DNA from 3 places in the Citricoccus sp. NR2 genome. Region 1 is predicted to be linked to each of the others. Evidence: riboswitches for the same ligand, from Rfam matches in the RefSeq annotation. Region 1 holds a riboswitch; each other region holds the start of a gene.
The links. Region 1 has a riboswitch for S-adenosylmethionine ahead of O1A05_RS06650 (flavin reductase family protein). Riboswitches for the same ligand answer to the same signal wherever they lie in the genome.
Positions count from the first base shown of each region.

Region 2: linked by a shared signal. The riboswitch ahead of O1A05_RS00690 (monooxygenase) and the one ahead of O1A05_RS06650 (flavin reductase family protein) in region 1 are both predicted to bind S-adenosylmethionine.
Region 3: linked by a shared signal. The riboswitch ahead of O1A05_RS04055 (NtaA/DmoA family FMN-dependent monooxygenase) and the one ahead of O1A05_RS06650 (flavin reductase family protein) in region 1 are both predicted to bind S-adenosylmethionine.

Region 1 is NZ_CP115154.1:1,411,824-1,414,996, reverse strand. It holds gene O1A05_RS06660 (mechanosensitive ion channel family protein) at 1-307, opposite strand, end outside; gene hisD (histidinol dehydrogenase) at 458-1,756, shown strand; SAM riboswitch class IV at 1,871-1,984, shown strand; gene O1A05_RS06650 (flavin reductase family protein) at 2,029-2,595, shown strand; gene O1A05_RS06645 (RNA-binding S4 domain-containing protein) at 2,614-2,985, shown strand; gene O1A05_RS06640 (hypothetical protein) at 3,169-3,173, shown strand, end outside.
Region 2 is NZ_CP115154.1:146,299-149,471, forward strand. It holds gene O1A05_RS00685 (acyl-CoA dehydrogenase family protein) at 1-564, opposite strand, end outside; gene O1A05_RS00690 (monooxygenase) at 564-1,946, opposite strand; SAM riboswitch class IV at 1,961-2,076, opposite strand; gene O1A05_RS00695 (hypothetical protein) at 2,214-3,008, shown strand.
Region 3 is NZ_CP115154.1:880,376-883,548, forward strand. It holds gene O1A05_RS04045 (peptidylprolyl isomerase) at 1-69, opposite strand, end outside; gene O1A05_RS04050 (hypothetical protein) at 241-963, shown strand; SAM riboswitch class I at 1,111-1,220, shown strand; gene O1A05_RS04055 (NtaA/DmoA family FMN-dependent monooxygenase) at 1,233-2,717, shown strand; gene O1A05_RS04060 (SDR family NAD(P)-dependent oxidoreductase) at 2,791-3,173, shown strand, end outside.

The DNA of each region.
Region 1 (3,173 bases):
CGGCGATCGGCACCAGCAGGCGCAGCATGCGGGGGAAAGTCTCCGGGCGGCGGTGCAGCACCACCCGCGCCACCAGGGCAATCACCATGACGACGGCGAGCGCGATACCTACCGCCACCAACACATTGATCACCAGCCCGAGCACCGGGCCCACCGCTTCGATGGTCTCCTCGCCGGTGGATTGCACCCCTTGGGGGACGGTCGGCCCAAGTGTCTCAGACGAGCTGGGCTCCTCGGTGGCCGCGGTGAGCAGCGTCGAGACGGTACCTGATGAGGGCAGCGCAGAAAGTCGGTCAACAAGCGTCATGGTTCTACTGTGCCAGATCGAACTGACATGATGCTGAACAGCACCCCACTGCGAGAGGATTCTCACGCACTGCCCACCCGAGGTTTAAACTGGACACAGCTCTGACCGACTCTGCTCCATCACGCCGTCTGACAATTTTCCGGAGGACCCATGCTCACGATCACTGACCTACGCGGCACCGAGATCACCGCGGAGGTTTTGGAGTCTGTGTTGCCTCGCGCCGAGGTGGACGTCACCGCGGCCGTGGAGACGGTGCGCCCCCTGTTGGAGCGGGTGCGCGCCGAGGGTGCTTCCGCCGTGCTGGAGATCGGTGAAGGGTTCGACGGCGTGCGCCCGACCTCGCTACGGGTGGCCCCGGAGAAACTACAACGGGCCCTCGACGAGCTGAACCCCGACGTGCGGGCCGCCCTAGAAGAATCCATCCGCCGGGCCCGGCTGGTGCACGCCGCCCAGCGCCCGGCCGATTCCACGGTGGAACTCGGTGAGGGTGCCGTGGTGGAGAACCACTGGGTGCCGGTGGGACGCGTGGGCCTCTACGTGCCCGGCGGCCGAGCCGTATACCCGTCCTCAGTGGTGATGAATGTGGTGCCCGCCCAGGCTGCCGGGGTGTCTTCGCTGGCGGTGACCTCCCCGCCGCAGCGCGATCACCACGGTGACCCGCACCCGGTGGTGCTCGCTGCTTGCGCCCTGTTGGGAGTCGACGAAGTGTATGCCGCCGGCGGCGCCCAGGCCATCGCCATGCTCGCCTACGGTGTGGAAGGCTGCCCGGGCGTAGACATCATTACCGGGCCCGGCAATGTGTATGTGGCCGCCGCAAAAAGGGCCGTGCTGGGCACGGTGGGCATCGACGCCGAGGCCGGTCCCTCCGAGATTGCGGTACTGGCCGATGATTCCGCGAACCCCGCTTGGGTGGCCGCGGACCTGATCAGCCAGTCCGAGCACGACCCGATGGCCGCTTCGGTCCTCATCACGAATTCCGCCGAACTGGCCGATCAGGTGGTCGCTGAAATCGAGGCCCAGGTGCCCGGCGCCACCCTCGAGCAGCAGATCCGGCAGGCACTCACCGGCCCGCAGTCCCGGGTGCTCATCGTGGACGATCTGGATACCGGCATCGCCGTCGCCAATGCCTATGCTTCCGAGCACCTGGAAATCCACACCCACGACAACGAGGCGGTGCTGGCCAACATCAGCAACGCCGGCGCCGTATTCGTCGGCCCGTACTCCCCGGTGCCTTTGGGGGACTATTCCTCCGGGTCCAACCACGTGCTGCCCACCTCCGGCTCAGCACGATTCTCCTCGGGCCTGAACACGGTCAGTTTCCTGCGGTTGCAGCAACGCATCCGGTATCAGGAGACCGGCCTGAAGGAGTTGCAGCGCGGAATTGTTGCGCTGGCTCACTCCGAGGGGCTGCACGCCCACGGCGACGCCATCGACATCCGCTTCGACTGATGTCTGCGCAAACGTCCACGAACGTCGCCAGATGACGTTGCCCCGTCATCTAGGGACATAGTGGCGCAGACGACGTTGACCCCGTCGCCTCATCGCACCTATTCTGAACATCAGAATCACGAGTTCCCGTGCGTAGCCCTGGCTAACGGGACGGCAACCCTCTTCGCGTAGTGGGGTGCTCCAGGTGATGATTCGGCCACCGGGTCCACCGGCCGGCAAGTACCGCGTCTCCGCCGCCCACGGTGGCGGAAGCGCCTTCCAGAAAGGCTGATATGTCTGCTGTGACCTTTGCCCAGAAGAACGACACCACCGACTTCCCCGAGACCCGCGTCGGACTCTCTGATGACGTCTCCGCCCTGAGCCTGCGCCAGGCGTTCTCCCAGTTCCCCTCCGGGGTGGCCGCACTCGCCGGCTACGCGGGCGGAGTCAAGGAGGGCCTGGCCGCCTCGTCCTTCACTGTGGGCGTGTCCCTGGATCCGCCGCTGGTGGCCTTCGCCGTGCAGAACACCTCCCGCACCTGGCCGCGACTGCGTCACGCCGAGCGCATCGGCGTCTCGATTCTGGGCGAATCCCAGACCGGGGTGTGCACCCAGCTGGCCTCCAAGAACGGTGACCGCTTCGAGGGCCAGAACCTGCAGGTCTCCGAACAGGGTGCCGTGTTCTTCGATGACGCCGCCCTGTGGTTGGAAACCTCCGTGTACGCCGAGCTACCCGCTGGCGACCACCACATGGTGTTGCTCCAGGTGCACGGGGTCTCCGCCGACACCGACGCCGCCGAGCCGCTGGTGTTCCACCGCTCCGCGTTCCGAAACCTGCGCACAGCCGAAGGCAATGAGTAAGCGGGTACCCTGGATCGCATGACCCGCACCCGTCTCGATGCTTGGCTGTGGGCGGTGCGTATGTATAAGACCCGCTCCGCCGCCACGGCGGCAGTCAAGGGCGGTCACGTGAAGGTCAACGACGCTCCAGCCAAGCCCGCCCAACCGGTCGACATCGGCGATACGGTGCGGTTGCGTCAGCCCGGCCGAGAGCGGATTCTCGAGGTCACCGGTCTGATCGCCAAGCGGGTGGGAGCCCCGGTGGCCGTGCAGCATTATCGGGATCACTCCCCCGAGCCGATCCCGCGGCACCTGCTCGCTGTACCCCGTCGGGACCGCGGCGCCGGGCGTCCCACCAAGAAGGAGCGCCGTCAGCTCGACGAGCTCCGCGGACGCGACGCCCACCAGTGAACGCCTACTGAAGGCCAGCTGGTAACCGAAGTAAAGTTCATCCCCGGCCCGATCAGGTCTTTTTCTCTAAGAGGCCCGATTGTTACGATGTGATAAACGTGTTTGGCGCGCTCCTACCGTGTGCGAATCTCGCCGACGCGTCTGCCCGCGTCGATCGGCCGAGACCACAGGAGGTGCTTTCGCATGTC
Region 2 (3,173 bases), 1.3 Mb from region 1:
CTGTCCGTCGTCGTCGGTGGCAGAGACGAGGATCCAGTCAGCATACGCAGCCCCGGTGGAGTAGAACTTCTCTCCGGTGAGCACTCGTACGGGGTGGCCCTCGGCGTCGCGCCGTTCGGTGGTGTGCAGCCGCGTGACGGTCTGCCCACGCACGTTGCCGCGCTCGGTGAGGGCGTTGCCCACGATGGCGCCCTCGCCGATCCGGCGCAGCCACCGGTCCCGAAATTCCGGCGTGGCCGGGTCATCTGCAGGACGGGACAACACGTCTTCCACGTGCAGCCAGTGTGCCCGCAGTGCCTGTGCCAGGTTGGAATCGGCCCGGCCCAGGGCCACCAGAAACCAGGAGGCCTCCTCGAAGCTCAGCCCGGCCCCGCCGTACTCTTCCGGCACGCGCAGGGTGGTGTAGCCGGCGTCGCGCAGGGCGTGCACCGCGTCGCGGTCCAGCTCCCCGGCGGCTTCCCTGCTCACGGCGGTGGCCGCGATCTGGTCGAACACCGGTGCCAGCTTCTGATGCGCGGCCCGGACTCGGTCGGGCTGTGTTCCCAGCTCACGCGTCGTTGTCATCAGATGCCCTCTGCGAACTGTACCGGCGTCGCAACAGCACCAGCCTCAACGCCCGCTTCACCCGCTTCACCGGCACCCGCCGCAGCCGGATCGGAGTTCCGTGCTGTCGAGTGGTGCGGCGGCAGCACCCCGTTAATCCGGTAGTTCCCCACCGCCTGGGTGCGGTAGATCAGCGGGGTGTGGCTGGCGATGGCGCGCGCGTTGAGCCAGTGCAGGTGCAGCTGCTTGGCCGCATCCGTGGCGGAGGCGCCGCCGGCCTCAAAGATCTGCCCGGTGGCATCCAGAATCAACTCCGACACCACCAGCGACGCCTCCGAGAGTGCAATGTTCGCCCGGGCGTGCGCCTCCAGGAACACCGGATCCTCCAGGTCGGTGTGCCCGCGAGTGGCCCGGTACGATTCCTCCACCACCTCGGCCGCCCCGCGCACGATCTGCCGCGCCGATGCCACTTTCGCCGACACCGCCCCGATCACCTGGTGCACCAGCGGATCCTGGGCGGGCGTCTCCGCCGTCGCGTGATCGTAGGTCCGACGCCGCTTCTGCACGAACCGGGTGATCTCGCGCAGTGCTGCCGCACCAATCCCGGCTTGAGTGGCGGTCAGTACGATCCACAGCACCGTGTAGGCCAGCACCCCGGTGGGCACGTTGAATTCCTGCAACCGGTCGGCCTGCACCGGAACCCCGCGGAACGTGGTGGTGCCGGATGCGGTGAGCCGCTGGCCGAACCCGTTCCAGTCATCCACCCGTTGTACCCCGCGATCATGCGCATCCACGACGACGAACAGCGGGCCCTCGTCCTCGCGCCCGGGACGCGTGGCCGACACCAGCAGGTAGTCGGCGAACAGCGCGCCGGTGGAGTAGAACTTGTCGCCGGAGATCTCCCCGATCTGGCTCGTGCCGGTGGCCACCGCTGACTGCGAGGTGTCGGCGTCGACGTCGGAAAACAGCACCGGCGCCTTGCCTGCCGTCGGCGGCAACTCCACCAGCGCGTTGCCGAAGATCTTGCCCGCGGCCACCTCGGCCAGCCACCATTGAGACACCGAGCCCTGGGACTCGTTCTCGTGCTGTTCGGTGAACATGAAGTGCCCGTGCAGCGCCTGCGGCAGGTTGGAGTCCGCTGCCGCCAGCTCGATCAACAGCTCCGCCAGCTGCTGCAGGCTCGCCCCGATTCCGCCGTACTCCCGACCCAGCCGCACCCGGGTGAACCCGGAATCGCGCAGCAGCTCGATGGCGTCGAAAGCCAGCTCATGGTCCAGTTCCCGTTGCTGCGCCCCGGCCCGGATCAGGGCGAATACCGGATTGAAGTGCTGGGCCAGCTGCTCGCTGGTGGGCCCGTGCTCGGCGGTGGCTTCTTTCAACTGGGCAAACGTCGACGTCGACATGGGGAGGGTCCTTTCCTACGTACTTGCCCGGGACGGTCGTACCGCGGGCCGAATCCTCACCTGGAGCACCCCACTACGGCGAGAGGGTTGCCGTCCGGTCAGCCAGGGCTTCGCACCGGATCTCGTGATTCTCTGGTCCCGAACCTAGCCAGGCCCGCGCGACGTCGACAACCTTTTCGGCCCAGATCGTGCACGCTGGGACACATTCCGTCACCCTCGCGGCTTCAGCTGTTCCCGGCGTCGCGGCACACACCCTAAGCTGAGACCATGACTTTCTCGGAGATCGCCACCACCGCCGCCGTGTCCGCTTTCAGCCTCGTTGACCCTCGAGATCTCGACGACGAAACCCGCCGCTACTACCAGGCCGGATCGGCCCTCACCTCGGTGCTCGCACTCAGCACCAGCAACCCCACCCTGCGCTCCACGCCAGCCCTGCTACGTTGGGGCATCAAGGCCGGAGCCGGCGCCGTCGGCTGGTGGGCCGCCGATGGCCGCTTCGATCACTGGGACACCGCCGTGCACGAATGGATCGAGTCCAAGGGCTCGGCGCACCCACGTTGGTGGATCGCCGCCGGGGCCGCCGCCACCATGGTCGGCACCTTCGCCCTGGACCGCGCGCTCAGCCGCTGGGAATCCCGCGCGGCTTGGGAACGCGAGCTCGAGGAGACCAAGGAAGAAGACCTTTTCGAACCGCTGCATCCGCGCGTCCGCGAGGTCCTGGAACTGCTGGCCCCCGAGGAACTGATCCAGTCCGAAGACGTCCAGGAACAAATCAAGTCAGCCACGCAGCTCGCTTTCGAGCCCACCTATGACAGCGTGGTGTTCCACGTGCCGGAGGAATCGACCCGGCTCGTCCCGTTCCAGCAGACTTGGTGCGTGGCCGGGGTGTTCCAGCGCAATGGGGTGGAGCATGAGATCCGGTTGATGATCAACGACGGACTGCTGGGCGAACTCGTCATCTACGCCGAAGACGACGCCGAGGTCGCGTTCTCCAGCCTGAACGAGTGGCCCGCGCCGAGCGAGATCACCCTGATGATCGAGTCCCCCACCCCGGTGTCCTGACCTCTCGACGAATCCCCTCCGGCTCAAGTGGACAACCATGCGGTCGACCGTCTTCGGCGACAGACCCGGCTGGCGTGCAATCAACTCGAGCTAGGCCAGATCACGCCCCAGCCGTTGCACGAAGTAGTGTGGCACCACCGAGCGTAGAAGCATGAGCACGCGGCG
Region 3 (3,173 bases), 530 kb from region 1:
GCCGAACAGGTCCACGACGATGTCGCCCTGGTTGGTATGGACGGTTGCCTGATGCGTTGCGATAGTCATAGACGTATTCTCGCATTAGAGCCGCAATCCTCGCTTCCGTCGATCGGCGGGGCGTGGACAATTCGCGCTGAGCCGAATCTTGATACCCCACACTGGCGCTCAGCCGTGGAATCGCCACGTGACTCTGGCGTACTGTGGGAGAAACGCACGTCGATCCCCGGAGGTAATCAGATGGGAAAGCGCAAGGCTGAGAAAATCGCCAAGAAGCAGGCCAAGGCTGCAGAAAAGAAGCTGAACGCGTCTGTGGAGCAGGCCAAGTCATGGGCTGCCCCCAAGGTGGAGTCCGCGCTGGCGTGGACCGAAGAGCACCTGGGCGATAGCCTCGACCGCGCCGAGAAGGTCGCTTACTCCGCGGTGGACAAGGCCGGACCGAAGGCCAAGAGCGCCCTGGCGAACCTCACCGACGCCCTGGACTCAGCACGCCACAAGGTGCAGGACGAGTACGTCCCCACCGCAGCCGGCCAGCTCGCCGGTGCCGCCTCGAAGACGTCGAAGGCGCTGCACGACGCCGACGTCCCGAAGCCGGTCTCCGAGTTGCTGACCAAGGTCACCGGCGACAAGAAGGCCGCCAAGAAGTTGCAGAAGGCTGCCGAGAAGTACGCCAAGTCGGCCGAGAAGTCGCTGAAGAAGCAGGCTCAGTCCGGCGGCGGCAAGAAGTGGCTCGTGGTCGGCGTCGTCGTGGCTGCCGGTGGTGCCGCCTACGCCGTCTACCAGCTGACCAAGCCGGTGGAGGATCCGTGGAAGAACCCCACCCCGCAGCCGCTGAAGACCAACACCCCCGCCACCCCGCAGGCTTCCCAGCCAGCGGCGACGACCGAGGCGATCATTACCGACGACACCGAGGGTGGCGCTGAGGAGCAGGTCGACGCACCTGCACCGAAGCCCGCCAGCTGATCACCACAGCTACACCAAACAGCCCGCCGATCCGCCAGGGTCGGCGGGCTGTGCTGTGTGATGGGCGCGGTGTGCGTGACAGAACGTGACTCGGATTGTTCGTCGTCGTTTGTCCCAGAATGCGTCCCCGGCGTACGGTGAAAGCAGAAACCATCCAGAGCGACCGAGAGATCTGGCTCGTTGACGTCGCAGCAACCGTCCCATCCCGGGGTGTCCCCGCGGTCTGGACACGGTGCTACCGCCAGAACCGATGGAATTGAGGAGTCTCCATGGCCGCACAGCGCCGTCCACTCATCCTGTCCGCCTTCCTGATGAACACCACCAGCCACATCATCGGCGGCGCATGGCGTCGGGAGGAATCCCAGCAGCACCGGTTCAATGAGCTTGGCCTGTGGGTGGATCTGGTGCGAGATCTGGAGGACGCCGGTTTCGACATCGCGTTCTTCGCCGATGTGGTCGGACTCTACGGCGACTATGAAGGCGGCTGGGCCTCGCACCTGCGCAAGGGCCTGCAGATTCCCTCGAATGACCCGCTGGTGCTCATCTCCGCGCTGGCGGCGACCACCCGGCGCATCGGCCTGGCCATGACCTCCTCGGTCATCCAGGCCCACCCCTTTACCTTCGCCCGGCAGCTCTCCACCCTGGATCACCTCTCCGGCGGACGCGTGGGCTGGAACGTGGTCACCTCCGCCCTGGAGAACTCGCACCGCAATTTCGGCGGCGCCGAGCTGACCAGCCACGGCGACCGGTACAACCTGGCCGAAGAGTACCTCGACGTCGCCTACAAGCTGTGGGAAGGCTCCTGGGACGACGGCGCGCTGCTGCAGGACAAGACGGTCGAGCATGAGCGCGGCCGGGGGCTCCACGCCGATCCGGCCAAGGTGGCGAAAATCCATCACGCCTCCGAGAACTACCGGATCGAGGGCCCGCACCTGAGCTCGCCCTCACCGCAGCGCACCCCGTTCCTGTTCCAGGCCGGCTCCTCGCCCCGCGGTCAGGAAGTGGCCGCCCGGCACGCCGAGGCCACCTTCTCGATGGCCCCGCGCCGCGACATCGCCGCCGCCCACGCGGCCGAGGTGCGCCGTCGTGCCGTGGAATTCGGACGCGATCCCCAGGACGTGAAGTTCATCCAGGGGCTCTCCTTCGTGGTCGGCTCCACGGAAGCGGAGGCACAACAGAAGGCGCGCGAGCTCGATGACGCTATCGACGTCGAGGCGCTGATCGCCCACACCGGTGGCTCCCTGGGCCTCGACCTGGGCTACCTGCCACTGGACACCCCCATCAACGACATCGAGACCGAGGGCGCGCAGGGGCATCTGGCCGAGATCCGGAAGATGACCAAAGACGGCACGATGACGCTGCGGGATCTGGCGCATTTCCGGGCCCAATCCACCCGCGTGGTGGGCACCCCAGAACAGATTGCTGATGAGCTGGCCGCCTGGCAGGACGCCGGCATCGACGGGGTGAATCTGATCAACTCGTCCATCCCGGGGTCGTACCACGAGTTCATCGCGCAGGTCCTGCCGGTGCTGCGTGAGCGCGGACTGGCCCGCAGCCTCGAGGAGATCCAGCAGCTGGGCGAATCCGGTGCCACGCTGCGCGGTGCAGTGACCGGCCAGGATCGACTGCCGGATTCGCACCCAGCCGCCCGGTATCGGGGCGCGTTCGCCGAGTACTCGGCAGCGGCCACCGAGCGCAGCCGGGACGAGGTGCTCGGTGGGGAGGCTCAGTTAAGCAGCACCGCTCCGCGGTAACCGGCGGCGTCATTCGTTGTCCCGGGCGGCGAACCCCGGACGGGGCACGGCCGGATCCGTTATCGTCGGGGGCATGAGTGATTCCACCCCCGACTCCGCGGCCAGCACCCCCAGCATCCCTGCTCCCGACCGACCATGCGCCGTCGTCAGCGGAGCCACCAGCGGCATCGGCCGCGCCGTCGTTGACCAGCTCACCGAGCACGGTTGGCAGGTCATTGCCCTGGGACGCAGCCGCCAGCGTCTGGATGAGCTGGCCGCCCACCCGCAGATCACCTCCGTGGCCCTGGACCTCACCGCCGATGATCTCAGCACCGTGATGCCCGAGCGCGTCGATGCCGTGGTGCATGCGGCCGGACTGCTGCCCACCGCCTCCATCGAGGAGATCACCGATGCCGAATGGGATGAGGTCTTCGCCGTCAACGTCACCGCGGCCATGCGCTTGGCCCGCGCTGGCCT